Regions from separate parts of the Romboutsia sp. 1001216sp1 genome, predicted to be linked through region 2. Evidence: a T-box and tRNA genes for the amino acid it is inferred to sense, from the RefSeq annotation. Region 2 holds a T-box; the other holds one or more tRNA genes.

Region 1 (16,342 bases), 150 kb from region 2:
TGGAATTTCTTTATGGGAAATATATTTGGGTTTGAAGTTAGTGGAACTAATACTTCTGTTGGTACACTATTTGATTTAAACCTGGTTGGAAATCCCTCATTGTCAGGTGGACAGTTTGGACCTGAAGGAGGTATTTGTGAAACTATTGTAATAATTGTAGCTATAATAGTCATTATTTATTTAGATAAGAAAAAGTTTTTTAAACAATGTGCATAAAATTTTATCTAATACTATAAACAGAGGTTGCCTTAAAATTATATAGAAAACTGATTATTTTAATTACTTTGATTAACTGTATTTATTGTATTGGCTCTGTTTTAAACCAATGTTGATTTTATAAATTATTTTAACAACAAAAGCAGGAGTATAACCCCTGCTTTTAATTTTGCATTATATAATAATTGTATATTTATTTTAATAATATCATTTTCAATATTAATTTAAAATATAGCCATTTGATTAAAGAGCAAAACTGGTAAAATTATTAAATCTAGGAGGGGATTTATGAATAAAAAAAGAAATATTGTAGACTTAATATTTTAATAAGGGGATTAGAATATGAATTTTAAGAATTTAGAAACCAATCGATTATTATTAAGAAGCATATCAAAGAATGATTCATTAGATATATTTAACTACCTATCAAAAGATGAAGTGACTAAATACCTAGGAAAAACATCACTTAAATGTGAAAATGAAGCTAAAATATTAATTGATAAAATTTTAAAAGCTAGTTCAGAAGGTAATGGTATGAGATGGGGAATTGTTCTTAAGGAAAATAATAAATTAATTGGATTAGCAGGGTATAATAGCATAGATTTTAAAAACAAAAAATGTAATTTAGGATATGATATAGATAGTGCTTATTGGCACAATGGCTATGGAATGGAAGCTGTTAGTGAAATAATTAGATACGCATTTTATGATTTAAATTTACATAGGATAGAAGCTGAAGTTGTTATAGGGAATAATTCATCTTCTAACTTATTAACAAAGCTTGGATTTAAAAAAGAGGGAATGCTTAGACAAAGTATATTTAAAGAAGGCGACTTTTTGGATGTGGAAATATTTTCGTTAATTCAAGAATAGATTCATTGAATTAGTTTAAATTTATAATGGCTAGATTTAATTTATTTAATTATTGGAAAAAAATTCTAAAAAGTATATAATATAAAAAAGCATATAAAAAAGCAACAATTACTATATATAAAAAACTATATAAGTAATTCTTAAAATTTTCAATAAAAGGGTATGGGGAGAGACAGTGGAAGAACAAAATCAAATAATAGAGCAACTTAAAGATATATCTAGTGAAATATCTAATTTGCAAAATAGTGTAGACAATGTAAATAATAGTATAAATAATTCAGGTGGAACAGGAATTATAGGTATTTTAATTCTAATATTATTAATTTCTATAAATGATAATTTACGTAAATTAACACGGGCAATAAAAGATAATAAAAATAATGTATAAATTATTAGTATAATAAATGTCTTTTTTATTAAATTTAGACTTTATTAGGATTTGTATTATAAATAAGCAAAAAAATGGCTAGAACTATTGGAATTATCAAAAGTCTAGCCATTTTTATATAATTTAGTTTAAATATGTTAAAATTCTTTATTTAATCTACTCAATAAATTGGTAATTATTTTTTTAAAAATGTAGGTTTTAGCAATAATTGAGCTGCTACCATAAAAATAGCTAAAGATATAAAACTTGGTACAACTCCAGATAAATTTGGGGGTAACTTGGTAAATACAGGCTCCATTAATAATATTGTTCCAAGAACTGCTATGCCTAACCCTATATAAGAAATTACTCCATATTTTTTTATGTATTTTCCATCTTTATAATTTTTTACAATAAAATAAAGTCCCACAACAAAGAGTAAAGTACCAAGAAACACCATAATCCATAATAACATGATAAAGTACCTCCCACCGTAAATTTATAACTAATTATCTATAGCTAGCTTATTATTTTTTTCTTGTAATTGTTTTATGTAGTTTAGCCCCTTTAAAATACAATATAATCCTAAACAAATGTATGCAATTTTAAATATTATATTACTTGGTACTGGTATGAATATAATTAAATTATTTATAAAATGAGCTAAAATAGATAGTTTCATAGATTTTGTATAATAATAAATATATCCTAGTATTACTCCTAATATAAAAGCATTTATCCCTTGAGGTATATTTAAATGTGCAATAGCAAATATTATCGCAGAATATATTATAGCTTTTTTATGATTTATTTTATATTTACTTAGAAATCCATTTAATAATATTCCCCTAAAAAACAGTTCTTCAAATATAGGTGCTTCTATAAGTGTTTGTAAAAATAACATTAAACTTAGTACAAAAAATTCTATACCACTAGAATTTTCAATAATAAAATCAATAGTTTCATCAGGGATAGGTCCTTCAAACTGTGTCAATACTTCAAACAATGCAGCCTCTCTAATTAAAATATACCCTATTATTATCAAACAAATATGTAAATAATCTTTCTTGTTAGGTTTAAAATTATTGTTATTTATCTTAGTATTACCTTTTTCTGTAAATATATGCCCTGCCAATATTACCATAGCTATACTTATAGATACTGTTACTATCATTACAAGTATCATATTATTTCCAAAAGACATATTTGGATTTATTAAAACACTAATAAAAACTGATAACAAACTTATTATATTTTGAACTAAAATATATATAGCTATAGCAAAAAGTGATTTTAATAAAGATATTGGTTTAATTTTTATTTCATTTTTATATATTTGATTTAAATTATACATCTCCACCCCTTAAATTATTTACCCACATATATTATTTATAATTTATAACAATTGCAAACTTTAGTTATATTATACATAATATTTAATCGTTTTCCTATTACAAAATGGTTTCATTAAACTTTAAGTAAAGTATCTTGATTTAAGTTAGCTAAAGAAATTAAATGGGTATTTTTTTGCATAGCATATTGTATATAAAGAGGACAAAAATTAGCCTTCTTTAATAATACTTATAATATTATTAACAAAATTTTATTTAGTAGATTTATTAGAGAATTTAATGATAAAAATTTCAAAAAAATATTGACAAATTAATTGAAAAATATTATCATTTAATTAGAAGGTTTGATAAAGATAATCAATTTCCTTTAATGGATATATATACTTTGGTGAGGAAGCAGCCAAACTATAATAAATCCTTAAACCCTTAATTATGTATTCAAATTATGTATTCAAAAAAGTATCTTAATTTTTAAGATACTTTTTTTGTGCAGATAAACTAGTTAAATTTTAAAAATAAGTAAAATAATTATGTATCATAGATTAACATTATTGGCGTTTTGATTTAAATAAAATTATAGAAAATTAATCTATTGATAGTACAATATAATTAAAGATAAAAGCTAGTAAAATTATTAAATCTAGGGGGAGATTCATGAACAAAAAAAGAAATATTGTCTTAAGTATATGTTTTTTATTGGGAATAGTAGGAATTGTTATGGTATATATGAAGGGTAATGATGGTAAGAAAATAAAAAGCTTAAAACAAGTGTATTTTGAAATGATAGAGGATGATATAAAAGGAGAAAAAATTACTTCAGATGAAGTGGTGAAAAATATTGAAAATACTAAGGTATGTTTACTTTTATCATAATATTATTAAAAAGTTAGCTAACATAGCCAAAAAGAAAAATAAACAGACTTGAAGAAGAAAATAAAGAACTTAAAGAGTAGATTAAAATTAATTATGATGATATATATAAACAGTTATAATATAATTATATCATAGAGATATATTTAAAAAAGGTATTGGAGAATAGTTAAAAATAATAGTTGAAAGTTCAACTATTATTTTTTAGGAGATTAATTATGAAAAGAATATTAATGCTTTTTCTAAGAATGTTATCAGGCTTTTTATTATGTGCACTATCTACTGTAATGTCAATAAAATCAAATTTGGGTTTGAGTCCATGGGATGTTTTTCATCAAGGTTTGTCTAATTTAGTTGGCCTTACAATCGGTCAGGCAAGTATAATTGTCGGTCTATTAATTGTAATTATAGTTAGTATATTAGGTATAAAAATAGGATTTGGAACATTGGCAAATATGATTATGATTGGATGTTTCATAGATTTAATAATCTATATAGATATAATTCCTACCAGTGCTAATTTATTTTACGGCGTACTACTTATGATAGGAAGTATGTTTGTTAATGCAATAGGAAGTTATTTATATATAGGGTGTGAAATGGGATGTGGTCCGAGAGATGGATTAATGGTAGTCTTAGTAAAGCTTACATCAAAGCCTGTAAGTATAATAAGATTTTTTATAGAAGGTCTGGCTCTAATAACTGGATGGATATTAGGTGGGACTGTTGGACTAGGTACTTTATTAACTGTATTTGGGATAGGTTACTGTGTTCAAATGATGTATAAAGTATTTAATTTTGATGTTAAAAATTTAAATCATAAAGATATAAAACAGTGTTTTGCATTTGTTAAAGAATGCGTAACTGACAAGGAGGATATTAGTGAAGTTTAGAAAATCAAAAACAAATGATGTAAAAAGTATAATGAAAATCATCAATCAAGCTCAAGAATTCTTTAAAAATAAAGGAATAGACCAATGGCAAAATGGTTATCCAAACGAAGATACAATTATTGGGGATATAAAAAATGTTGAAAGCTATGTACTAGAAAAAGATGGTGAGGTTGTTGCTACTTCAATGGTAACATTTAAAGGAGAGCCAACGTATGAATCTATCTATGATGGAAAGTGGCTAAGTAACAATAAATATGCAGCTATCCATAGAGTAGCTGTAAGTAATAACCACAAAGGGTTAGGTCTATCAACTGAGATCATTAAATGTGTAGAACAACTTTGTGTAGATAGTGGTGTACATAGTATTAAAATTGATACACATGAAGAGAATATTCCTATGCAAAGGGTACTTAAGAAAAATGGATTTAAGTATTGCGGAATAATATATGTAGATGATTCAAGTAAAAGAATAGCTTTTGAAAAATTGTTATAGTTTAATTTATTCGATAATTAGGCAATTTCTTTAGTAGTTTCTAAATTTAGGTTTAGATAATAATTTTATAAAATAAAGTAATTTAAAAAGTCGTACATGAAAATAAATATAATAAAGAATTCTAATTTAAAAGGACCATATAACGGTCCTTTTAATCATTGTATTTTTCAACATTATAATTAAACATAGCGTAAAAATTTATAGTACTTATCATAGTAATAGAACTACTTTTTATATTATTTAAAATATTTTCCGTAAGGCGTAAAATGTTTTAATTCTTCAATTACTTCATCTAAAGGATTCTCGATTTTTTCAATATCATCTCCAATAAATTTTGATAAATAATTAAATAATAGTTCTCCATTTCCATCCATTATAAAACTAGATAAATTATCTCCATCTTCGCTTTCTAAAACAATAATTATTAATTTTCCAGTACTTATTTGATATTCATAAGATGAGCAATCTATATCTTCAACATTTTCGTTAAAATGATTTATAGTTATTTGTATTTCTGATTTTTCATTTTCACTTAATAGTGATTGAATGAAATCTAAATCACTTATTTTATATATTATTGAATTGTCATTTAACTCAATAGTAGAAAGATTTCCACTTAAATTTAAAAGATCTTCTTTAGTAATTTGTTGAGCTTTAAATTCATCTACTAAACATTTTGAAATGTCTTTTATTTTACATTTGTTCCCTATATTCATCAATATTACCCCCTTATATTTTATTATAAATTATACTACATTATGTTAATTTGATATGTATATTTTTGATATTATATTGTGCAATATAAGTTTCTTTTGTAGTAACATATCTAGTATTGCTTTATCCCTATGTTTACCAAGGCTATAGAAGAATGACTCATAAAGAACTTAAAAGGCCTTATAAAGAATATATTGGAAAAAATTCTGTATTTTAATTGTATTTTTATATATAATTTAGATAATATAATAAATCTTCTTGAAAATTCTAAATCTTCAATTTCTTCTAAAAGTGCTTTATTTGGTTTAAACTTCTTTTCTGATATATAATCCCCTAAAAACATAATTATAAAAATCATAAATATAAAAACCAATTTAAAATCAATAACATTATCCATAATATTCCCCCTAATTAACCAAATAATTGTTATATATTAAATGATAACTTACACCTATTATAATAACTAAAAAGAATGGCAATTTTGATATTCTTTTATACTGTGTATTGTTTTATATATTACTTTATCTCATTATAATCTTTTAGCGCATATTCAATAACATTATTATTAAAACATATATCCTTAAATGAAAATAAAAAACCTATAATTAAACCAGCTATAATATCACTATCATTAAATATAGGTAAAATAAAAATTATTATTAAAAATAATATATTTGCAATTATTCCTAATCTACGTTTCTTTTTTTCACTTAAATTATTTATTTTTATTTGTACTCTTTGAAATAATTGTGGTTTGATATGATTTAACTTATAAAATAAAAAACTAAATAATAGTGTTGATAAATATGCCCATATTACAAAAATTATAAATGACATTATGTTTTCCCCCTAATATATACTTTCATATGAAATTCCAATATATCCTATATAATTATACATTATAAATTAGTGATTTAGAATTACAAAGGAAAAACCGTATCACAAGAAGTGATACGGTTTTTATTATATATATTTGAAATAAATATACAATTATTTTAAATACATTATTTTTTATAAATATGTTTATAGTAGATTCATAAAAGTCGTTATAACTGCTGAGTTTATAAATTCTATAAATAATGCTCCAACTAGTGGTAATATGAAAAATGCATTAGGTGCTGGACCATATTTAGAAGTTACAGATTCCATATTTGCTATTCCATTTGGTGTAGCTCCAAGACCAAATCCACAATGTCCTGCTGCAAGTACTGCTGCTGTGTAATCTTTTCCCATAACGTTAAATGTAACAAAGTAGGCAAATAGTATCATTAATAATGTCTGTAAAGTTAGTAGTATTAGTATAGGTATAGCTAGGTCTACAAGCTCCCATAATTTTAAGCTACACATAGCCATTGATAAAAATAATGATAAACATATTGAACCTATACATTCTAATTCATTGCTTGATACATTATGTATCCCTTTTGCATCTGAAATATTTCTCATAATAGCTGCTACAATCATAGAACCTATATAAGATGGCATTGTTATACCTATATATGAAAATAAGCCTGATACTATAGTACCAAGTCCCATAGCTATTATTATTTGTATAATTGAGCTTGTCAATTTACTTTCTGAAAGTTTTCCTATAGATATTTCATTGTATGATACTTCTTCATTTACGTTTGTTGATATTAATTCTTCTTTTATTTCTATTTCCTCTGGTTGAAGTTTATGTTTTTGAACTAATCTATTTGCAAGAGGACCACCTATAATACTTCCAGATACTAATCCAAATGTAGCACAGGCCATAGCTATACTAAGAGCACCTTTAAGTCCATTTGCTTCAAGAAGAGGGCCAAATGCACCAGAAGCTCCATGACCACCTGTCATAGAAACAGAACTTGAAACCAATCCTAATAGTGGGTCTACACCTATTAACTTAGCAGAGAAAACACCAACTATATTTTGAGCTAATATCAATAATACTGATATAATTAAAAACTTAATTACTTGTGTTCCACCTTTTCTTAAGACTTTCATACTTGCAGTGAATCCAACCGTTGTAAAGAAGGCTGTCATTAATATATTTTGTAGCGTTGTATCAAATACTATCGTAATTATTCCTGTTTGCCTTAATATAAAGGCTATTACTGCAAAAGAAAATCCTCCTACAACTGGTGATGGTATACAGTATTTATTTAATATAGAGATTTTACTTTTTATAAAAGACCCTATTAAAAGTACAGCAGTAGTAAATGCAATACTTTGAATTATATCTAAATTTAGGGTCATCATTTTTAATTCATTTGAAAATTGAAACATAAGTTTACCCTCCTTAATATAAATTTAAATTTTAAACATTATAATGAATAATTTAAAAACTTAAATTCTTATGATTTTATTTTCTGATAATTGAGAGTAGAAGATGTTGAAATTCATGTGACTTATTTTATATATTACAATAAAAAATTGATAAAGTCAACTTAACTGATACCTTAAGAGATTTTATAGATAAATTATAAAGTGTTTAGTGAATTAGATTTGTTAAGGGAAATAGTTGAATATAAATAATCGTTAATATACTATATAGTAGATAACATCTTTAAAGAGGGGAGAAAATATGAAGCTAGAAGTGAAGGATCTAAGAAAAAGTTTTTCAGAAAATGAAGTATTACATGGAATATCCTTTTCAGTTGAAAGTGGAAAGGCACTTGGACTATTAGGGAGAAATGGTGCAGGAAAAACTACAACAATTCGTATATTAATGGACGTTTTCAAGGCTAATTCAGGAGAGGTATTAATAGATGGAAAGAAGTTTAACCCAAGAGATTACCAGATAGGATACCTACCAGAAGAAAGAGGATTATATCCTAAAAAGAAAGTTACAGAACAGATAGTTTACTTAGCTCAGTTAAGAGGTGCAGATGCTAAGAGAGCAAAAGAAAGTACAAAGATATGGCTTGAAAAATTAGGTATAGAAGAATATGCAAATAGAACATTAGAGAGTTTATCAAAAGGAAATCAGCAAAAGGTTCAATTAGCACAAACATTAGTATGTGATCCAGAAATAGTTATACTTGATGAACCATTTAGTGGATTAGATCCAGTTAATTCACAGATACTTAAAGATACTGTCAGAGAATTAATAAATCAAGATAAACTAGTAATATTTTCTAGCCACCAAATGAGCTATGTTGAAGAGTTTTGTGAAGAAATAGCTATTTTAAATAAAGGTGAGATTGTGCTGAGTGGAAATCTTAAAGAAATAAAAAAAGAATTTGGTAACAATAGATTAATACTAAGTGCAGAGAATTTTACATTAAATGATTTAGAATCTATATGTAAAGATAAGTTTAAGGAATTAGTAACGGTAGATGAAGTTAAAAAGGATTATTTAATATTAGTGCTAAATGAAAATACAACGAAAAACCAACTTTTAGAAAGTATATTAAAAGAAAATATAGATATAGAGAAGTTTTCTGTATATGAACCAGACTTAACAGATATATTTGTAAAGAAAGTAGGTGAAGAGTAATGAAACAATTTTTCACAGTATTAAAATTTGAACTTGGAAACTACTTTCATAAAAAATCTTTTATAATAAGTACTATAATAATTTCATTAGTAATGATAATTGGATTATCCCTACCTAATTTTATAGATATGTCATCTATATTGCCAATAGGAAATAAAGGTGAAGCTAAATTAGAGGATCTTGCAGAAGAAGATAAAACTAATTTTGCAATATATGATGAAAAGAATATTATTCCTAATAAAGAAGAGCTAAAGACTTATTTTCCAAACTCATATTGGAAAGTGGTAAAAAGTAAAGATGAATTAGATAAGTTAGTTGAAAATAAAGATGTAGAAGCAGGTTTTAATGTTAAAAATCCAACTGAGTATGATTATGTTGTTCAAAATACTAAGTTTAATGATGAGAATAAGTATATATTTGATGAACTTTTACAAAAAGAGTATAGAAAAAATAAAATTACTAGTGAAGGAATAGATTTTAATAAGGTAGATACAATTTATAATACCAAAATAGCATCTAATGTTGAAATACTAGGCAAAGATAGTGCAAATAATTATTTTTATGCTTATATACTAATCTTCGTTATATATATGATGATTTTAATGTATGGTCAATTAATTGCCATGGGAATAACTGCAGAAAAAAGCAATAGAGCAATAGAAGTATTAGTTACAAGTACAAATACAAATAATTTAATATTTGGTAAAGTTATTGCAGGTGCAATAGCAAGTATAATACAAGTTGGGGTAATAATGTCATCAGTACTTATTGCATATAAGGTAAATAGTAAAGCGTGGAATGGTATATTAGATAATTTATTTAAAATTCCTCCAGAATTAATAGCTACATTTGCTATATTTGGTATATTAGGTTACCTATTCTATTCATTCATATTTGGTGCATTGGGAGCTTTAGTATCAAAAACAGAAGATATAGGGTCAAGTGTTGGACCTATAATGATGATATTTATTGTAGTATTTATGATTAGTATATTTGGATTAACTAATGGAGATAGTACACTAATAAAGGTTTGTTCATACATACCATTTGCATCTCCAATGACAATGATAGTAAGAGTTGCAACAGGAGCTTTTACATCAGTAGAATTTATAATATCTGCATTAATATTAATAGTATCAACAGTATTAGCAGGAATAGGTGGTGCTAAGATATACAGAATGGCTACTTTAATGTATGGAAATCCAATAAAACTTAAAAATGCCCTAAAGTGGCTTAAAAGTGAAAGGTAAATATTAAAATATGAGAAACTAGGCTTTAAGCCTAGTTTTTCTTTATAACATTTTGATAAATATAATTTTATGTAATAGTATTGTTTATAAAATCATCTGCTTTAGTGGACATATTATTAAGTTTTAGTTTTGACATAATTAAATTAACAATTGTTATATATTGCAAAAAAAGATTGAAAGGGGAAATTATTGTGAGAGATTGTATTGAATGTAATCATAAGTTTACATTTTATGATAGATTAAAATGTTTTTTTAGTTTAGAAGGACATTTGAAATGTTCAAAATGTAACTCAATTTATAAATCTAAAGCAAATGTATATAGGGGAATATACATTTTTATTATTACTATGTCAAATATATTTGTATTTAATAATATCATTATTTTAAATGACTTTATGCTAAAATTTAAATTGCAAATATTAATATTATTTATAACTATTCCTTTGTTTGATTTATTACCTCATAGGTTGCATAGATACGAAAAGATTAATTAGAAATTGTTATATATTATGAATTATATAATAGGCTATACAGTATTATACAAGGGGGAAAAATGAATTCGAAGAAAAACAAGATAATCCTAATATTAGGTTTGATAATAATTATTATGTTTATTGTTATAAAAGTATTTGTAAAAAGTAATGAAGAGTTTGGTGGAGCAGTAATAAGTGGAAGTATTGGTGCACTTAACCTTGATAAAAATGAAAACATCTCAAAAGAAGATGAAGAATATATCATTAGGGTTTGTTTCACAAAACGAAAAAATGGTATAGATATAAACTCAGAAAATGCTAGAAAATTAGGAAAACCAACAAATACTATGTCCTTATTTTTATATAATAAAATTGAGGGAGTATCAAGTAGAGTCCATCGTTATAATTTATGGATAGGTAATAAAATAGGATATATTCAAAATATTAAAGATAATAAAGTTTATATATTGAGTAGTGATGAAAATAAATTCTTTATAGATCAATACTTGAAATTTCATAGTATTGAAGAAGTAAAAAGTATGATATCAAATGAGTTCTGATTTAGATTATAATTTTGTTATATTACGAATTAAGAAATCTAGAAGTTTAAATAATTAGCAATTCATAATATAGCATTTTTATTTAAATACTTATTTCCTAGCATGGGAGCGATAGGAATTGGATATCTTTTAGGTAAAACATTTCTTATTTTTAAGAGTAAGATAAGTTTTAATAAATAATATATTTATATATAAGTAGAAAAATAGGAGGGGTATAATGTGAATTACTTTGAACATTCATATTATCTAGGTATATTAATGATAATTGCAGGCTTGATTATGAGATATGGTGCTGGGGAAAGACCTAATTCATCAGGTTATAAAACATGGACTTCTTGTAAAAATGGCACTAAAAGGAAAAGAAAAAATCATGTTAAGTTTATATAGTTAAATTATAATTAAATATATATTTTGAAGGTGTAAAAATATGGAGATATGGGATGTTTATGATAAAGATAGAATTAAAACTGGTGAAACAATGGTAAGAGGTAGCTAATTTGCGGCTGAGAGATTGTATGGGTATTCATTGTAAAAATGTGAATAAAAAGTAGGAGTATATAAGTAGGTATACAATTACTTTTTTGTTATTAAAACATAGCCAAATAAAAAAACTCTTAGCCAAAACTAAGAGTTTTTAAAGTGGCGGGAATAACAGGGCTCGAACCTGTGACCCATTGATTAACAGTCAATTGCTCTACCAACTGAGCCATACTCCCATATATTTTGGATAGGTAGAAAATTTTCACCTGTCCGTTACAGTTATTATTTTAACCAGTTTATTAAATTTTATTAATATTTTTTAAAAATTATTTAACTATTATAAAATATTTATAAATAGCTGTAATATACAAAAGAGAATTATGTTAATTAAACTTTGGTGACCCTTTATATAATATAATTGATAAAATATTTAAATATCCAAATAAAAAACTCTTAGCCAAAACTAAGAGTTTTTAAAGTGGCGGGAATAACAGGGCTCGAACCTGTGACCCATTGATTAACAGTCAATTGCTCTACCAACTGAGCCATACTCCCGTATATTTTGGATGGGGTAAAAATTTTCACCTGTCCGTTACAGTTATTATTTTAACCAGTTTATTAAATTTTATTAATATTTTTTTAAAATTATTTAACTATTATAAAATATTTATAAATAGTCTGTGATATACAAAAGAGAATTATGTTAATTAAACTTTGTTGACTCTTTATATAATATAATTGATAAAATATTTAAATATCCAAATAAAAAACTCTTAGCCAAAACTAAGAGTTTTTAAAGTGGCGGGAATAACAGGGCTCGAACCTGTGACCCATTGATTAACAGTCAATTGCTCTACCAACTGAGCCATACTCCCATATATTTTGGATAGTGTAGAAAATTTTTACCTGTCTGTTACAGTTATTATTTTAACCAGTTTATTAAATTTTATTAATAATTTTTTTAAATTATTTATATAAGAATTTAAATAACTTAGAATAAAAATACGAAAGTGGAAAAAGTTGAAAAAACAATAAAAGTAGCTATATCACAGTAACTAAAATTAATTTAGCCATGGTGGTATAGCTATCTGATAAATTTAATTCTATATAGTTTAAACCTTATATAATATAACTCTTTTAATGCTGAATTATTCATAAAGCTTTTTATCTTTTTTATATTTCTTTACTAAGTTAAAGTATTTTATAGTTTGTATTCCTAAAAATAGAGTAATTAAAATTAATCCCCATAATAGAGTATTTAATAATAAATGATTAGAAGCTTTGTATTTACTTATAAAAGTAGTTATTGCAAGAAGTATAGTTGTAAATAAATACATATTTCGTATTGGGGTAAGATATTTTATTAAATCATCATTACTTGTGTGTAGGTTAAAATCCATTCCATCATTTTGCTTTTCTAATATTAGTAATTCTTTGTTAAAACTTCCTGGGGAAGTTGAAATTTTACCACCATTACTCCATGGTCTAAATTTCATTTTTCCAAATGACCAATTTATATTTATATTCTTTATAAAACTCTTATACCCAATATCATCTTCTAAAAAATTCTTATATTTTTTTATTTCAGAGTTTGATTTATCAGCAACAAATTCAACACAGTATATATATTCTGATGGATTGCATTTTTCAAACTCATAGGTTAATTTTCCTACCTTAACAAGTCTATATCCATGTTTAGCCATTTTATTTAACCATCTTTCTTGCCCCTCTAAAAAATCAAAGAAATACTTAAACACTATTTTTTTCATATTTTATCATCCCCTACTATTTTTAAAGAGATATTAAGAACATCATTTAATCGTGCAATTTCATTTTCAACTACGATTTTACCTTTAGATGTTATTAAATACTCCTTTTTCCTACTATCATCTTTACTTTCGTATGGCTCTATCCATCCTTTTTTTAACAAAGTATTAATAGCTCCATAGAGAGTCCCAGCCCCTAATGATAAACGACCACTTGTTTTTAATTCTATAAATTGCATAATCCCATAGCCATGGTTAGGCTTGTAAAGTGCTAATAGGATAAAAAGTGTCGTTTCTGTTAAAGCACCACCTTTTACATTATCTCTCATTTTATGTCTCCTTTATTACAGTAACCTTTATTACGTTTACTGTAATAAAATTATATCAGTAAACGTAATAATTAACAATAAAATTATATCTTTATTAAGGTTTACATTAATCTTATGTATATTATCATTTTAAAGATATAAGATAACAAGTTAAAGTCAATTATGTTGAAATATACAAATAGTTATAACATATAGTATAATTATGTATATTATTTGTTTACAATTATTATATAACACAAAATAAAAAATAATAGTAAGGGGGTATTTAAAATGATAAGTGAAGATACTAATGAATCTTGGTCTATTAGAACATCTAAGGATGAGTTATTAAACTTTATTATATTTACTGGGTGTATGTATAATTTAATTGATAATGAAAACTTTAATGAATCAAATACACCTTGGCCAACTAATCTATCAAATCTAGTTTTCGATGATTTACATATTGAAAAGCTAAAATCACAGTGGAAACTATGGTTTAATGGAGTTATAGAAGAAAGGTGTAATAATATTAACCATAATATAAGGAATATACTTGTTAGTGAAATATATAATGTAAATAATTTTTTAGAGTTGGAGTATATTGAGCTTAGGGAATGCTGTAAAAAAGCATATCCATACTTCATTGAGTGGTGGGATATGCAAGCTGGAGGTAAAAGTGCGATTTCTTACTATGAAATTATGGTAGAAAATAGATTTTGTGATTATATAGATGAATTAAGATGTGAATTAAATAGAAAAGTTAAGGGATTTAATCTTTATATAGATATAGTATATACGGGAGTACCAGATGTACTAGATGTAAATGATGAATATATTGTAATAACTCCAAATGGATATATGTATTTAACTAAGGATTGGTGGATGAGAAAATTAGCTAAATTAGCATAATAAATACTGAACAATTTTAATATAATGAGAATTTAAATAAGATACATTTTAGGGGGATTATCAATGGATTTAGAAAAATGTCCTTTATGCGGATGTAATGAAATTGGAGAAGGTAGTTTTGTAGGTTATGGTGGATTAATTAATTCAAATAGTTTAATTCCAAAAACACAAGAAGTAGTAGCTAGTGTAGTACTGAATATGGATATATAATAGCTATGAGAGTTTTAAAACCTAATAAATTTAAGAAGAAATAATAATATATAGGTTAAAAACTATCCATAAAAAATTAAATGTATGTTATTATAAACTTTATTATTAAATGAAGGGCTAAGAGATATGAATAAGATTTTAATGATAGAGAAAACTAAGAAGTTTGTAAAGAACAAACTATATGGTGAGGGAAGTGGACACGATTGGTTTCACATAGAAAGGGTATATAACTTAGCTAAATATTTAGCAGAAAAAGAAATAGCAGAAAAAAGACATAAATTTATGGAAGCATTTTTAAATGAGTTTTATGATGAATGGAATTTTAGTGGACAAGTTGTTAAGTAAAGGGGAGGATAAAAATGACTACATATTTTTTTACAATTCCATACGAGGCAATTGCAGTATTTGGGATATTGATAGCTGGAGTTGGCTTATTTTTATATAATAAAAATAAGCATAAAAAGTAAACTAATAGAGGATTTAAAACATTTTCATCCTTATGGATTCTCATTTAGGAAACATTTCAAATAATATAGATAAATAGGGATTTATATAAGAAAGTGAGTTAGACAATGATAAAATTTTTAGAGCAAATAAGAATTCCTAAGTATGATTTGACGACTTCAAAAAAGATAATGAACTCAATAATAATTTTTCTTCTTGGAATTGGACTTGGAATTTTTTCAAAATGGCTAGATACTTTAGCTATAGATGATGGTATTTGGTGGCAACATATTTTAGGTGTACTCGATTTAGGAAATGTATTTTCTTTACTTGGAGTGTGGATTTTAATTGCAGTATGTATATCTATTTTTAGTAATACACCTTTACGGTCAGGTGTTAATGTATTTTTATTCTTTTTAGGTATGTGTGCTAGCTATCATCTATATAGTATTATTTTTGTAGGATTTAATCCTATGAATTACATGATGATATGGTATGCAGTAACAATTATTTCTCCATTATTGGCATTTGTTTGTTGGTATGCTAAAGGAAATGGAATTATCCCATTTATGATTAAGGTATGTATAATTACAGTTATGATATTATGTTCTTTTAGTATAGGAATGTGGTATTTTGATTTTACAAGTATAATAAATACAGTGTTTTTTATAACTATATTA
Region 2 (16,342 bases):
ATAAATACTATGAAAAAAGAATTTAGAGCAAATTACACTTTAGTAGGAAATGTGATTTATGGAGAAGGTTTTGAAGATGATTTAAAAAAATTTGGAGATAAATTTAAGTTTGAAAAAATTTCAGAAAACTTTGGAATATTATTCGCGGAGAATAATGAACTTAATGGTATTAGTGATATTAGTGATATTAGTGATGTTATTGATATAAAATCGTTATATAGATTAGAACCTAGTATTCGATTAGCATCATTAATAAATATAAATCTAGGAACTTTTAATGGTGTTGTGGCTAACGAAGATATAGGTGCAAATTTTATTAAAGATAACCCTAATATATCAATAAGTGGCAAAGGAGTTATAATTGGTATTGCAGATTCTGGGATTGATTATCTACATCCAGATTTTATATATCCAGATAAAACATCTAAAATTTTATATCTATGGGATCAAACAAAAGAAGGAAAAGCACCAAATGGATTTTATATAGGTACAGAATATAACAGAGAAGATATAAATAAAGCAATTTTAGAAGAAGATGCTTCTTTATCAGTAGATGAAGAAGGTACAGGAACCATGATAAGTGGAATATGCACAGGATTAGGAAATATAAACCCTAAGTATAAAGGAGTAGCAGAAGAATCAGATCTAATAATAGTAAAATTAAAGAAAATAGAAAATGATTATAATAATGGCTATTTAATAGCGGCCATGGAATATATGTATCAAAAAGCGAGACAAGAAAGAAAACCTCTTGTTAATAATGTTTCTTTGGGAAATAATAGTTTAGTAGGGATGAGCTCTAGGCTTTCTACAGATAAGTTATTTTTTGAGCATGGATTATGCCAAGTAATAGGAGTAGGAAATGAAGGTAATACACAGACGCATGCATCAGGAAAATTAGGATTTAATGGAGAAATACAAGATGTAGAGATAGACGTAGAGGAAGATGAGGAAATTTTAAATATAGAGTTATGGGTAAATAGACCAGATAAAATCGATTTATATATAATATCTCCAAGTGGAGATGAAAGTAAGGTTGCTTTTGTTTCTGATTACAATATTATAAGTGGATTATTTAACTTAGAAAATACTAGATACACAATATCTTTTTCGTATCCATTTTCTTACTCAGGCCAGCAAAGAACAGTAATAAATTTAACTGATGTTAAAAGAGGAATTTGGAAAATTAGATTAATAGGAGCATATATAACAAATGGAATATATAATATGTACCTAGAAAATAGAAAATTCATCAAACCAGGAACTAAATTTTCAAAGAGTGACCCATCAAGTACAATAAACTATCCATCTACATTAGATGATGTAATAAGTGTAGGAGCATATGATACTATAAATAATAGTCTATGGGCACCATCATCAAGAGGACCTACCATAGAATCATTGTTAAAGCCAGATATAGTAGCACCTGGCGTAAATATAATAGGTCCATATATAAATAAAACATATGCAACAGGGACAGGAACTGGCATAGCATCGGCATACACATCAGGAGCAGTCGCATTATTTCTTCAATATATACAAGTAAATGGGAATTATGAAAATAAAGCATTCGTACAAAAGATAAGAACATATCTAACTGCAGGAGCTAGAAGAAATCAAGATGTTGTATATCCTAATTATAGTTATGGATATGGAGAGTTAGATATAAGAGGATTGTTTGAACAATTAAGGTAATTTTAGGGAGAATATATTTATATGGAAAAATCATATGTGATTGTTTATGATAATTTAGAACGTTTAGAGACTGATTTAAATTTATATAACATAGATAAATATATTATATTAAATAATCAAATAGCATCAATTTATGTTGATGAAAGTTTTGAAGAAGAGACATTAAAAAGTATAAAAAGCATATCAGATTGGATACCATCAGTACCTATGAGTTCATTAATTGATATAACTGATAATTTAGAAAGTGGAATAAGTGTAAAAATAGCATCAGGTATTGATTATGTTGATAAAAACCCATATATAAAAACATCAGGAAAAGGATGTATAATTACAATTATAGACTCTGGCATAGACTATCTACATCCTGATTTTATAAACTCAGATGGTACTACAAAAATAGTATCTATATGGGATCAAGAAAGTCAAATGGGGAACCCTCCAATAGGATTATTATTTGGAAGCGAGTTTAAAAAAGATATTATAAATGAGTATATAAGAAATAGTGATCCAAGTTTAAGTAAAGATAATATTGGAACTGGTACTGTGGCTTCAGGAATAGCATGTGGCAGGGGAAACTTAAATAGAGAATACAAAGGGGTAGCAGTAGATAGTGAATTATTAGTAATAAAGTTAAAATCATATAAAGATACTTATAAAGAAGGAAAAATTAATTATGAACTATCAGACTTCTTAGCAGGAGTAAAATATGCTATAGATATAGCTAGAAAAGAAGAAAAAAACATGATCATTAATTTAACTTTAGGGGAAAGATCAAGGTCTGTAGTAGTAGCTACATTACTAGATACTTTTAATGATTTAAGAGGAAGGGGTGTAATAGTAGTTAGTGGGGCAGGAAACGAAGGAAATACTGATATACACTACCAAGGAAAAATAAATAGTATAGATGATATTCAAGATATACCAATTCAAGTTGGAGAGCAAAAAAATTTAGATATAACATTAAGTGTTGCAGGTCCTGATAAAATAGCAGCTTCAATAATATCACCATCAGGTGAAATAAGCTATAAAGTTGTATATGCTCCAGATGATTATACATATAAAGGTAAATTTAATATAGAAGATACATCTTATGAAATTAGATATCTATATCCTTGGATAAAATCAGCGACTCAAGAATTAACAATAAAATTAAATAATGTTAAACCAGGAGTATGGACTTTAAGGTTATTTCCAGAATTTATTATAGATGGATTGTACGATGTGTATTTACCCAATAAAAACTTAATCTCTAACGATACTAGATTTACAGATCCAAATTCATTTGTAACCATAACTTTGTTTGGTGCAATTTCAAATGCAATAACTATAGGAGCATATGATGATAAGATTGATAGTGTATGGATAGGTTCATCAAAAGGCCCAGTAAGAGGTAGACCTATAAAGCCAGATTTATTAGCACCAGGGGTTGATATAATATCTCCATCTAAAAATGGAAGCTATACCACATCAACGGGTACAGGAGTAAGCAGTTCTATGGTAAGTGGAGTTGTAGCTATACTTATGGAATATATAACAAGTCAAAGTGCATTTAGCCGAAATTTATTATTCACAGAAGTTTTAAAAACTTACTTAATGCTTGGAGCAAGAAAAAAAGATCTATATATATATCCAAATGTAACAAGAGGTTATGGGGTACTTGATTTAAAAAACACATTTATACAATTAGCTAAAATATTAAGATGAGTAGACCTATTTTAATAGGTCTACATAAAATATAAATTATTCACTAGGAACGAGTATATAATCACCATAAGATATTTGATAATCTTTGGAAATGGTATCAGGATTTTCATTAAGAGCTACTAATCTAAAATATTCAATATTCTCAATATCAGAATTATAAATTTTTATTATATCGTCTAAAGTCTCGCCGGATAAAACTAAGTGTTTAACTAATATTCTATCTTTCATGACATTATCGTATGCTTTTTTATAGCTTAATTTAGATAGCTTTGAAAAAAATGAAACATTTTCTACAAAATAATCTTTAGCTCTATCTAGAGAAGTTATATAATTATAAACAGATGAGCGTATGATATTAGAAGAATATCCTTTATCAACTGATGGTGATATAAATGTTATTATAAATAAAAATATAAATAGATATTTCAAGCAATGCACCTCCTAGCTAATATTATTGATAAATAAATATAGTATTAAACATTTGTGATAATTATTTAGAAAATAAATTATTGACTAAAAAAATATAAGTTGGTATAATCTTTTTAAATAGTTGAAATAATATAACAATAATAGACTGTGAAGAGAAGAGTAAATATAAAAGGTAGTCATAGCGAGTTGAGGATGGTGAAAGCTCAATACGAAGTTTATATTGAAGAACATCTCGGAGTTTCTAACCGAAATCTTGAAAGAGAGTAGACTTAGACGGGAAGTCCCGTTACAGACTATAAGCAATGCTTACTAAGAGGCCAGTTTTGGCAATTAGGGTGGTACCGCGAGAGCAACAGCCTTTCGTCCCTTTTTATAGGGATGAAGGGCTTTTTTAATACAAAATAATAAATATTTTAGTAATAAATAAAATAAGTAATATAAAAAATAAAATATGGAGGAAACAAAATGCAAAAAGAATTTATAGAAATTAAAGACTTGTACAGAAAAAAAGAAGAGTATGTAGGTAAAACTGTAAATGTAGCTGGATGGATAAGATTATCTAGAGCATCTAAAAACTTTGGATTTATAGAGTTAAATGATGGAAGTTTCTTTAAGAACATGCAAATAGTAATAGCAGAAGATAAATTAGAGAATTTCAAAGAAATATCTAAATTACCAATAAGTTCATCAATACTTGTAGAAGGAGAATTAGTATCAACAGAAGGTGCTAAGCAACCAGTTGAAATACATGCTACTAAAGTAGTAGTAGAAGGAGAATCAGATTCTTCATATCCATTACAAAAGAAAAGACATACATTAGAGTATCTAAGAACAATAGCTCACTTAAGACCAAGAAGTAACACTTTCTCTGCTGTATTTAGAGTAAGAAGTTTAGCAGCATACGCTATACATAAGTTCTTCCAAGATAGAAACTTCGTGTATGCACATTCTCCAATCATAACAGGAAGTGACTGTGAGGGTGCAGGAGAAATGTTTAGAATAACTACTATGGATTTAAACAACATACCTAAGAATGAAGAAGGAAATATAGACTATTCTAAAGACTTCTTTGGGAAAGAAGCTAACTTAACAGTTAGTGGTCAATTAAATGCAGAAATAATGGCACTTGCATTTAGAAATGTTTATACATTTGGACCAACTTTTAGAGCTGAAAACTCATTTACTCAAAGACATGCATCAGAATTCTGGATGATAGAACCTGAAATATGTTTTGCAGACTTAGAAGACAATATGGAACTTGCTGAAGACATGATAAAATACGTAATAAACTACGTAATGGAAAATGCTCCAGAAGAAATGGAATTCTTCAATAACTTTATAGACAAAGGATTATTAGATAGATTAAACAACGTAGTAAACTCTGAATTTAAGAGACTTACTTATACAGATGCTGTTAAAATATTACAAGAAAGCGGACATGAATTTGAATACCCAGTTAATTGGGGAGATGATCTTCAAACCGAACATGAAAGGTATTTAACAGAACAAATATTTAAAGCTCCAGTATTTGTTACTGATTATCCAAAGGACATAAAAGCATTCTATATGAGAATGAATGAAGATGGAAAGACTGTTAGAGCAATGGACTTATTAGTTCCAGGAGTAGGAGAAATAGTTGGAGGTTCTCAAAGAGAAGAAAGAGAAGAAAAACTATTAGAAAGAATAGAAGAAATGGGATTAAACAAGGAAGATTACTGGTGGTACTTAGAACTTAGAAAGTTCGGAACAGCTACTCACTCAGGATTTGGACTAGGATTTGAAAGAATAATAATGTACATGACAGGAATGTCTAATATAAGAGACGTAATACCATTCCCAAGAACTCCTAAAAATGCTGAATTCTAATATTTATATATTAAAGCACTAGACTTATGTTTAGTGCTTTTTATATTATAATAATATTTAAAAAATAAATAAAAAATTAGTTATATAAAAAAATCTGTTTAGACCATCACAATATGGATATATACATAATGTAAACAAATTAAATAGGAGGCTTTAAAATGAAAGCATTTGTAGATAAAGACGTATGTATAGGATGTGGAGCATGTGTAGGAATATGCCCAGAAGTATTTGATATGGATAATGATGGATTAGCAGTAGCTATAGAAGGAGAAATAAGTGAGGATTTACAAGAAAGTGCACAAGAAGCATGTGAAGGATGTCCAGTAAGTGCAATAACAATTGAATAATAAAATTAAAAGCTTAGGGAATATCCTAAGCTTTTAATTTTATTATTCGGCTTTAAATCGAATTATCTAAACGTTACTAAATATAAGCGAACTTTATATACAGAAAAATTTAACAAATTATCTAAATAATATATGAGTAGTATAAGTCCTAATTTAATAAAATATAGAAAAATAGATTATATTTTATGTTATAATTATTAATCATAATAAAAATTGGAGGCAAAATGATAAAGATACTTGACAATATAATGTTGATAATAGATATTTTATTAATTATATATTTTTATAACTATGCAGTTGATACAACAGATATAGTTCAAAGGCTTATAAGTTGTGCAGCTATAACTATGGAAATATCATTTATAATAAGACATATTAAGCTTATGAAATCTAGAAAAGTTAATTAATACAATGTTTTTAACAAAATATTCAGGGTATTAAATAGATAGATTAAAGATTTAAGGAGGATAATATGGCTTATATAAATATAGATAATAAAAAATTAAAAGAATTAATGAAAAAAGAGGATACTATATTAATTGATATAAGGACAAGGGAAGAATATGAAGATAATAATATAGAAAACTCTATAAATATACCATTAAATAATTTATTATTTGAGATAGATGAATTAGAAGAATACAAAGAAAAAAATGTTATTGTTTACTGTAGAAGTGGACATAGAAGTATAACAGCATGTAATCTACTTCATATGGAAGGATTCAACAAATTATATAATTTAGAAAAGGGAATAATTGGATTGTAAACTCTAGCTTTTAGCTAGAGTTTTATAGTATACTTGATAATATGAATATAGCAATAAATAAGTTAAATGCTTGTATTGGAGGTAATAATGAATACAGAAGAAAAATATAGTAATTATTCAAAAGAGGATGGGAAAATCTTAAATAAAATTTCAAATTATTATAGACTAGAAATAAATAATGAAATGAATTGTTCTAAGTGCCATACTGAAAGTAAATATGGAAGTAATTATTGTAAACAATGCGGCAATGAGCTTTTTAAAGTAGTAGATAAAAACTTATTTAATATAGGAGAAAAAAGTAAATTTAATATTAATAATATAAAAAGCTATGCTAGTAGCACTAATATATTTATAACCTCTGTATCATCTATATTGATTTTATTTATTTTATCTGTAATTTTTAATGGTATGATGGATATAAGTTTAGGAAAATTAGGGATTAGTATAAGTCCACTTCATACAATGCTAGGTATGAATTTAGGTAGTATTAATATAACATCATCATCTTTAATAGGTGTAGGTGAAGTAAGCGTACATTTAGGAGTAATATCTTTATTAATAGCACCTATAATATCCTTAGTTATAAGTAATATATTATTTATGAAAAATAAAAGTAACACACCTAATGAACTCATTATAAATTCTATAGGGGTTGGAATAGTTTACGCTTTATTTATGGCAGTTATAAGTATGATATCAAAAATTGAATTAAACTCATATGATATGATGAACATAGCTACTTTACTTAAAGTAAAGTTTGCTACAACAAGTATATTTATAAATAGTTTTTTAATAGGATTTTTATCTACATTTACTATAGGATATAAAAAAAGAATAGGCAAAGAAAACATATATATAAATATATTTAAAAAAGTTATAAATATATTTATAATAGGTTACATATTAGTATTTATAATTGTTGGTATACTTACTATATCCGATAGTACATATTTATACGAGTTTGGTATATCTGAATATATGAAATATATAAACACAGGAATAATTGTAAGTCAATTATCTGTTTATATGTGGGGATTTGCAAATTTAATTCCTATGGTTATAGGTGATTATACAATATCTATATTTAATATATTAAATTCTAATTTATTTTTTGATACTAAGCTTATATTTATAATAGTATTTATATTAGTAAGTCTTATAATATTAATAGCTGGATGTAATTTAAAGAAACATTTTAAAAATAATGATAAAAATGTATTACTTATATTTAGTATAATGTATTCTTTTGTTATGGCATTAATATCTATGTTAAGTAAAATTGATGTTGGTATGGGAATGTTAACTACAAATGCAAATAATCATAATGTTATTACATTTGGACTACCTATTATAATTACAATTATAAGTTCATTTATATATAGCTATATATTAGCCTTTATAGGATATAAACTTTATAACTTTGAATAAGTATAGTTGGAGGATAAATATGGAAAATATACAAGAGAAAATAGAAGGTGAAGTATCAAAGATTAAAGATAAAATAGAAAAGAGTAAAAATAAAGTAGACTTAATAAAAGAAAAAAATAGTATAAATAAGATTATAAATGAAAATCAAGAATTAAAATCAAGGCTATTTTTAGATATGGGGATATTAATTTATGATAAAATAAGAAAAAATGAAATCGTAGATACTGATTTTGATGAGATAAGTAATGAGATAGTAAAAATAGATAAAATAATATATGAAAATATGAAAATAATAGAAGCTTTAAATAAATCTATGGAAGAGAGTATATGTGAATGTGGAAACACAATAAGTAAAGGTGCTAAATTCTGTGCAGAATGTGGCAAAAAAGTAGAACTTAAGCTAGAAGAAAAAGAATATATAACTTGTGAAATATGTAATATGAATATAGATATAGATTCCATATATTGTACATGTTGTGGAAATAAAATAAATTAAAAAATAAGCATCACGTAAATTTTACGTGGTGCTTATTTTTTATTAATATAAATTGCATATAGATATATAATTATATAGGGAGGGGATATTATGAATGAAGTAATAAATACTATAAATAAAAGAGTGTCATTAAGAAGATACAAGGATAAAATGATAGAGAAAGAACATTTAGATTTAATAATAAATAGTGCAATAAAAGCGCCAACAGCAGGAAATATGATGATGTATTCTATTATAAAGATAACAAATAAAAATACTAAAGAATTATTAAGTAAAACTTGTGATAATCAGCTATTTATAAAAAATGCACAAGTAATATTATTATTTTTAGCAGATATGAGAAAATGGTTTGACTATTTTAATATATGTGATGTTAAAGATATAAAATCACCTGGAATAAATGATTTTATGTTAGGAGTAAATGATGCTATAATAGCATGTCAAAATGCAGTTTTAGCGGCTGAAAGCCTAGGTATAGGAAGTTGCTATATAGGAGATATTATGGAAAATTATGAAAAGCATAAAGAAATATTAGATTTACCAAGCTATACATTCCCAGCTTGTATGATAACACTAGGCTATTATCCTGATAATTTTAAAAAGATTTATAGAGATAGATTTGAAAAAGAATATGTTGTTTTTGAAGAAAAATACCAAAGATTAAATGAAGATGATTTAAATAAAATGTATAAATATAAAGAAGAAAAAATGATAAAAAATAACCCCAAAAATGCTAAAAACTTTGGCGAATTAATATACAAAAATAAAATTAGTTCAGAATTTTCAATAGAAATGGATAGGTCTATAAAAGAGTGGATAAAAGATTTTACTGGATAATTTAATAAAAAATAGTTACTTAATTTAATGAAAATATACTTTATATATGATAAACTATAATAGTATTTTGAGTTATGGAGGGAGCATATGGGAAAAGACAGAAAAGAAAGAATATCAGACGATACTTTTAGCATAACTATGGAATTAGAAAGACCACTAATAATAGATCAGATAAATAAGCATACTGAACAAAAGGAAAAAGAATTAAGAAGAAAAAATATCAAAAGAAAAATACTTATAACAATCGCTATAATATTAGGCATATCATTTTTAGGATTTTTTATATGGATAGGAAATACATATGAACCAGGAACATTGGCAAAAGAAGCGTTAATAAGTGATAAGAATGTAGAAGTTAAAATAGATAAAAATATAGTGTTTACTCCAAAAAATAAGGATGTAACTAAAGGGTTTATATTTTATCCAGGAGCTAAAATAAATCCAGAAGCTTATGCACCAATATGCAAAGAGATAGCAGAGGCTGGGTATGAAGTAGTTATATTAAAAATGCCACTTAATATAGCTTTTCTGGGAGAAAATGAAGCTAGTAAAGTAATGAAGGAATATAAAAATATAACACATTGGGTAGTAGGAGGACATTCTTTAGGGGGAGTGGTTGCTTCAAGCTTTGCAGCTGAAAACAACTTAGTAGATGGAGTTGTATTACTTTCATCATATCCTATGACTGATAAGTTAAAAAATATGACAAAAGACGTAGTGTCTATATGGGGAAGTAAGGATGGTGTAGTAAACTTTGAATCACTAATAGATTCTAAAAAAGATTTACCTAACAATACTACTTATGTAGAAATAGAAGGTGCTAATCATTCCTATTTTGGAGATTATGGACTTCAAAATGGAGATAATGAAGCATTAATAAGTGAAAAAGAGCAAATTAACAAAACTGCTAAGAGTATAATTAAATTCTTAAAAGAGATAAATTAAACAAAAAATACTATAGGAATCCTATAGTATTTTTATTTTTACATATTATTGTAAAATTTATAAAAACCTACGTCACTAATTTTAGTAGGATTTATATCCTTTCTAAAAGCATTTATAAACCACATAACATCATTTTTTCTTATAGATTTAAACAATATTAAAAATATAAAATAAAACAAAATAACTAACAATACTTGTGGTATAATTAGAGTCTTTATATTTGTAACATCAAAAATATATTTTACTATAGTAGCAGATAAAGTAACGGATATGGCTGGTTTTAAAATCCAATCACCTATAAGAAAATCAAGTTTTGTAACTTTTAATAGTTTATTTATACTTAAAGTTGCATTTAGTAAAGTACCAACAAATAATACTAATATAAAACCTTCAATACCCTTTTTAGGGATTACAAAAAATATTAATGCAATTCTAACACTCATATCTATAAGGTTATATTTTAATGTACTAACTTGTTGGTCAAGAGCATTTAAACTACCATCAACAACTCTATCTAGATACATAAAAGGTATCAAAGGAGCAAGAATTCTCATCATATCTCCAACTTTAGCGCTATTATATATAGTAATGCCCATTTCTTTAGAGTATATAATAAAAAGTCCTGATGCAAACACTGCTATCATAAGTGTAAATTTAAAAACTCTAGATATTATACTATTTACTCGATTAGTTTGATTAAGTGCTTTAGCTTCGGCTATTTCAGGTATTATTAGCGTAGAAAATGAAGCTAAAAATATAGATGGAAAGCAGAGAATAGGAAGTACCATACCCTTAATCATACCAAATATAGATAAAGAAGCAGAAGTAGTAGAACCAAATTGTCTAAGAGCATTTGGTATTAAAATATCTTCTAAAGTCCTAAGGCCTGTTTGTATATAAGCGCTACAAGCAATAGGAAAAGCTATTTTGGAAATAGTCAATAAACTACAATTAGAACTAGTACTATCAATGCGCCTAAATCCGGATTTTTTTTCAAATAAATATAGAATGTAAGAATAAACAGCTGCTAGTATATTAGCCACAGTCATAGCTATAGCTACTAAAATACAAGTATAATCAAGACCTTTAGGCAAATATAAACCTAAAAAAGTTATTATTATTATCATTGATGAAGATACTTCAAGAATATCTGAAGTTATACTTTTTACAATTTTTCTCATTCCATAGAAATATCCATGAAGACAAGAGCAAATACCGATAAAAGGTAAACTTAAAGCTAATATTTTTAGAGGGAATATAGTTCTTTCATCTCCGATAAATTTTATAGCTATAAACTCTGAACTATTGTAAATTATAAATGTAGTTAAAGAACTAAAGAAAAGACTATATACAAAGGCTCTATTCATAATTTTTTTTATATTAGCTCTGTTATTTTTTCCAAGTTCTTCAGCTATAAGCCTAGTGGTAGTTACTCTAATACCAGATATGGCAAAAGTAGAAGTCATTATATGAATACTCATTATAAGTTGATATAACCCCATACCTTCAGCACCAATTTCATTAGAAATATACACTCGAAATCCAGTATTTATAAACCCCAGTGTAACGGTGGTAAACGTTAAAATAAACGCATTTATTAAAAGTTTTCTTCTTTTAACTATGTTCATAAAATTTATCTCCTCATTAAGTTAATATATAGTCTATAAAAATAATTATATTAATATAGACATGTATATATATATGAAAAATTAATAGTAAATATTATCTATTAATAAAATTAAAAAAAAAGCAAAAATTAATAGTAAATATAAAAGGTGATAAGGAGAATAGATATGAGAATAAGGCTAGGATATGTTGCTATAGCACTTAATTTACCAAAAGTAACTTCGTCAAGTACTCTTACATTTAAAAGATATTCTAGTATGAATAGTGATGAAGAAAGATTGAACAAATTAAAAAAAGTAACATATTCAAATATAATTGATTTAGAGAAAATATTAAAATATAATATAAAAAACAATATACACTTTTATAGAATAACTTCAAATCTTATACCATTAGCAACTCATCCAGAAGTTATGTGGGACTATAGAAAGTATTTTAAAAAAGATTTTGAATATATAGGTAAGATCATAAATGATAATAACTTAAGAATTGATATTCATCCAGACCAATTTAATGTAATAAATACTGATAGAGAAAGTGTATTTTTAAATACATCTAAGAATTTAACTATGCAAGCTAATTTTTTAGAAGATATAAATTGTAAGGATGCTAAGATGGTTATTCATATTGGTGGAGCAAAGGGAGGAAAAGAAAAAGCTATAGAAAGATTTATAGAAAATTTTAATAAACTTCCAGTTATAGTTAAAAATAAGTTAATCTTAGAAAATGACGATAAAATATTTACTGTAAAAGATGTTTTGTATATATGTAAAATACTGAATTTACCTATGGTTTTAGACATACATCATCATAATTGTAACAATAATGGCGAAAATATAGATAGATTGTTAAATGATATATTTAATACGTGGAAAAATGAAAAATTGCAACCTAAGATACATTTTTCTACGCCTAGAGAATTTGAAAATGATAGAAGACATTCTGATTATATAGATGCTAAAGAATTCTTAAAGTTTATATATTTAATAAAAGATAATGTAAATAAGGATGTAGATGTAATGATAGAGGCTAAGAAAAAAGATTTAGCACTACAAAGATTAGTGAGTGATATAAAAAATCTAGACAAGCTTATAGTATTTGAAGACGAGAGTACTATTATACTATAATGTAAGATTATTTTCTTAATATAAAAATAGTATTTTAAATATAGGAAAATCACTATTATATAAAAAAGACATCTTAAATTTAAGATGTCTTTTATATAAAACGACTAACTAAAAAGTTAGCTATAGATTCATATGGTATTTTTTCAGTTTTTAATAAACCTTGTACAACTAAACCATCTATTATAGATACTAGTAAAAAAGAAAGGGCTTCTGCATCTTTTTTATTAGTTTTTATAAGTTCTGATTTAATAGTATTTCTCCATTCAATATATTTAAGTTTTATTTCTTCTCTTAAATTATCATTACTAGTTATAGCCTCACAAAGTATATACATGTGAATTCTGCCTCTTCCTTCAATAGTTGATATTTTATCCATTATAAGATTTATCATTTGCTCGTTAGAAGCATCAGAATCTATATTACATACGCAATCAAGAGCAGCATTTGTAATAGCCATTAAATGCATGTTGGCTATATCTGATATTAAATCATCTTTAGAAGAATAATGATAATACAAAGTTCCTTTACTTATATCAACAGCTTTTGCTATATCTGCTAGACTTGTATTTTTAATACCATTTTTAATCATCAAATCTGTTGCAGTAAGCAAAATATTTTCTTTCATATTATTTGGTTTCATGTGATATCCCTTTCAAATACTACTATTATAACAAGTAAATTATAATATCATAAAATTTTATTGTCAATAAATCATATAATTGAGAAGATCTCAATAATATATTTTAACTATTGACTTTTATATATAGTAAATATACAATGAAAATATAAATCAGTCAACCGACCGACTGATTTATATTTCTAATATTATGGTGAATTTAAAAATAATAAAGTGAGGAAAGATCTATGAAAAGGGTAAAAATAATAACAGATAGCTCATGTGATTTAAATAAAGATACAATAGAAAAATATGATATAGGCATAGTAAAACTTAATGTTTCTTTTGGAGAAGATGTTTATGAAGATGGAGATATAGAAAAAAGTGAATTTTATAAAAGGATGGACAATTCTAATGAACTTCCAAAAACTTCTTGTCCATCTCCTGAAAAGTTTGTAAAGCATTATGACTGCAAGGAAGAGGAAATTTTAGTACTTACATTAACATCTAAATTATCAGCTACATACTCAACAGCATTGCTTGCTAAAAATATGTTTTTAGAAGAAAATAACAAAAAGATTGAAATAATAGATACATTAAATGGCTCAATTGGTCAAGGATTATTAGTTGTTAAAGCATGTGAATTAGCAGAGGAAGGGAAATCTCTTGAGGAAATAGTTAGTGAAATTGAAAAATTAAAAAATGAAGTTATATTTTTTGGAGCACTAGATACTCTAGAAAATGCTATAAAGGGAGGAAGAGTAAATCCTTTAGCTGGAAAAATAATAAATGTGCTTAATTTTAAGGTGATAATACAGGTAATAGATGGTGTAGTTAAACCAGTAGATAAAGCAAGAGGAGATAATAATTGTATAAAAAAAGTAATAGATAGTGTAAGTAAATATATAAATGATGATAAAAAATCATTAGCAATAGCACATTCAAATTGTATAGAAAAAGCAGAAAAAATAAAAGAGATAATGAAAGATAAATATGATTTTAAAAATATAACTATAAGTGAAGTTGGATCAGTTATGGGAACATATACTTCAAAAGGTGCAATACTTATAAGCATATTATAGTAGCTCAAAAATATAAATAGTATTAAATAAATTAAAGGACTTACTCATATGAGTAAGTTCTTTTTTGTTTTATACTCCTATAAAATTGTAAAAATACTATTTTTAGGGGGGGAGCATATGGAAACTTTAGATATTAAGATAAATAAAATGAAACAATATATAAATACTAAAGATATAAGTGCTATAAACAAACTAAAACTTAGTGTGATTAAAGATAATAATAAATACAATTTAAATGAAGATGATTTTAAATATATTGATGAGTATAATTACTATGTTAAATTTTTAAGAAATTTAAAAAGGTATATAAAATCAAATGATAAAAAAAATATAATAATTAAAGAATATAAAGATAATTTAGATAGACTAATGTATATTATTATTAGTATAGATATAAATACTATATCTGTAGGTATACCTGTGAATATACAAACATTAAGTGGCAGTAAAAATAAGGCATATATGGAATGTGTATACTATCAATACAAAGAAAGATCTAGTTTATACATAAATAATTTTAGAGCTATTAAATCAAAAAAAGGATATGGTAGAAAGATACTTATTAATTTAAAAGATATAATTAGAGATATTAATAAGGTACTTAAAGAGAATAATCTAAAGGAAATAAAAATTATAGAAGGTCTATTAGTAGCAGATGAGAATATTATAAGTGAAAAGGATTTAAGAAATTTATATAAAAAATATGGATTTATTATAGACAATCAAAATAATATATCTATTAGCCTATAGAAAGATTGCTTACAAATAAAGTTTTTTATAGGTTATAATATTATTTATACGAACTTAAGTGGAGGCTGAAATGATTAATAAAACAGACTTTTTAAATAGTTACAATATAAGTGAAGATTTTTTAATTGAAAATAATATAAATTGGAATGATCTAGTAGATATATATGAGGATTTTAAAAATTATAGAAAAAGTTATGAAACGCAAGCTGAATTAATAGCAAATATATTAAGGGCACATAAAAAAGTACACTCAGTTAAAACTAGGGTTAAAGATGAAGAGCACTTATTAGAAAAAGTAATAAGAAAAACACCAGACAGAAGAAAAAAGTATGGAGAAGATTTTAATTTTACTGTATCAAACTATAAACAAGAAATAACAGATTTATTAGGAATAAGAGTTATACATATATTTAAGGAAGATTGGAAAGAAATACATGATTTTATAAGCCTTATGTGGCGTGTTAATGAAATAGTAGCAAATGTTAGAGAAGGGGATAATACTAAGCAATTTGAAGAATTGGGTATAGAAGTGTGTTCAAGAATATCAGGGTATAGGTCAGTACATTATCTTATAGAATCTTACCCTACGACGCAAAAAGTTATATCTGAGATACAAGTTAGAACTATA

Evidence for each region. A T-box is a leader RNA that pairs with one kind of tRNA and senses whether it is charged. The one in region 2 lies ahead of asnS (asparagine--tRNA ligase), so its partner is inferred to be a tRNA-Asn.
Region 1: it has a tRNA-Asn gene. The T-box ahead of asnS (asparagine--tRNA ligase) is inferred to sense a tRNA for this amino acid. The anticodon was not compared.

Annotation. Positions count from the first base shown of each region.
Region 1 covers NZ_JBDPHA010000001.1:132,010-148,351, reverse strand. The annotation lists gene ABHC41_RS00770 (CPBP family intramembrane glutamic endopeptidase) at 1-216, shown strand, start outside; gene ABHC41_RS00765 (GNAT family N-acetyltransferase) at 559-1,089, shown strand; gene ABHC41_RS00760 (hypothetical protein) at 1,265-1,477, shown strand; gene ABHC41_RS00755 (hypothetical protein) at 1,653-1,931, opposite strand; gene ABHC41_RS00750 (type II CAAX endopeptidase family protein) at 1,962-2,810, opposite strand; gene ABHC41_RS00745 (hypothetical protein) at 3,463-3,681, shown strand; gene ABHC41_RS00740 (hypothetical protein) at 3,897-4,571, shown strand; gene ABHC41_RS00735 (GNAT family N-acetyltransferase) at 4,561-5,064, shown strand; gene ABHC41_RS00730 (hypothetical protein) at 5,301-5,780, opposite strand; gene ABHC41_RS00725 (hypothetical protein) at 5,891-6,175, opposite strand; gene ABHC41_RS00720 (hypothetical protein) at 6,295-6,615, opposite strand; gene gltS (sodium/glutamate symporter) at 6,802-8,046, opposite strand; gene ABHC41_RS00710 (ATP-binding cassette domain-containing protein) at 8,345-9,259, shown strand; gene ABHC41_RS00705 (ABC transporter permease) at 9,259-10,509, shown strand; gene ABHC41_RS00700 (hypothetical protein) at 11,063-11,542, shown strand; gene ABHC41_RS00695 (hypothetical protein) at 11,762-11,929, shown strand; tRNA gene ABHC41_RS00690 (tRNA-Asn) at 12,183-12,258, opposite strand; tRNA gene ABHC41_RS00685 (tRNA-Asn) at 12,502-12,577, opposite strand; tRNA gene ABHC41_RS00680 (tRNA-Asn) at 12,822-12,897, opposite strand; gene ABHC41_RS00675 (DUF2812 domain-containing protein) at 13,171-13,791, opposite strand; gene ABHC41_RS00670 (helix-turn-helix transcriptional regulator) at 13,788-14,117, opposite strand; gene ABHC41_RS00665 (hypothetical protein) at 14,388-15,008, shown strand; gene ABHC41_RS00660 (hypothetical protein) at 15,072-15,218, shown strand; gene ABHC41_RS00655 (hypothetical protein) at 15,345-15,563, shown strand; gene ABHC41_RS00650 (hypothetical protein) at 15,791-16,342, shown strand, end outside.
Region 2 covers NZ_JBDPHA010000001.1:283,650-299,991, reverse strand. The annotation lists gene ABHC41_RS01550 (S8 family peptidase) at 10-1,695, shown strand; gene cspC (bile acid germinant receptor pseudoprotease CspC) at 1,717-3,399, shown strand; gene ABHC41_RS01540 (hypothetical protein) at 3,436-3,828, opposite strand; T-box leader at 3,967-4,199, shown strand; gene asnS (asparagine--tRNA ligase) at 4,294-5,694, shown strand; gene ABHC41_RS01530 (ferredoxin) at 5,853-6,041, shown strand; gene ABHC41_RS01525 (hypothetical protein) at 6,266-6,448, shown strand; gene ABHC41_RS01520 (rhodanese-like domain-containing protein) at 6,514-6,807, shown strand; gene ABHC41_RS01515 (hypothetical protein) at 6,895-8,235, shown strand; gene ABHC41_RS01510 (zinc ribbon domain-containing protein) at 8,255-8,731, shown strand; gene ABHC41_RS01505 (nitroreductase family protein) at 8,822-9,568, shown strand; gene ABHC41_RS01500 (alpha/beta hydrolase) at 9,656-10,513, shown strand; gene ABHC41_RS01495 (polysaccharide biosynthesis C-terminal domain-containing protein) at 10,552-12,141, opposite strand; gene uvsE (UV DNA damage repair endonuclease UvsE) at 12,307-13,266, shown strand; gene ABHC41_RS01485 (TetR/AcrR family transcriptional regulator) at 13,358-13,906, opposite strand; gene ABHC41_RS01480 (DegV family protein) at 14,131-14,964, shown strand; gene ABHC41_RS01475 (hypothetical protein) at 15,082-15,714, shown strand; gene ABHC41_RS01470 (RelA/SpoT domain-containing protein) at 15,785-16,342, shown strand, end outside.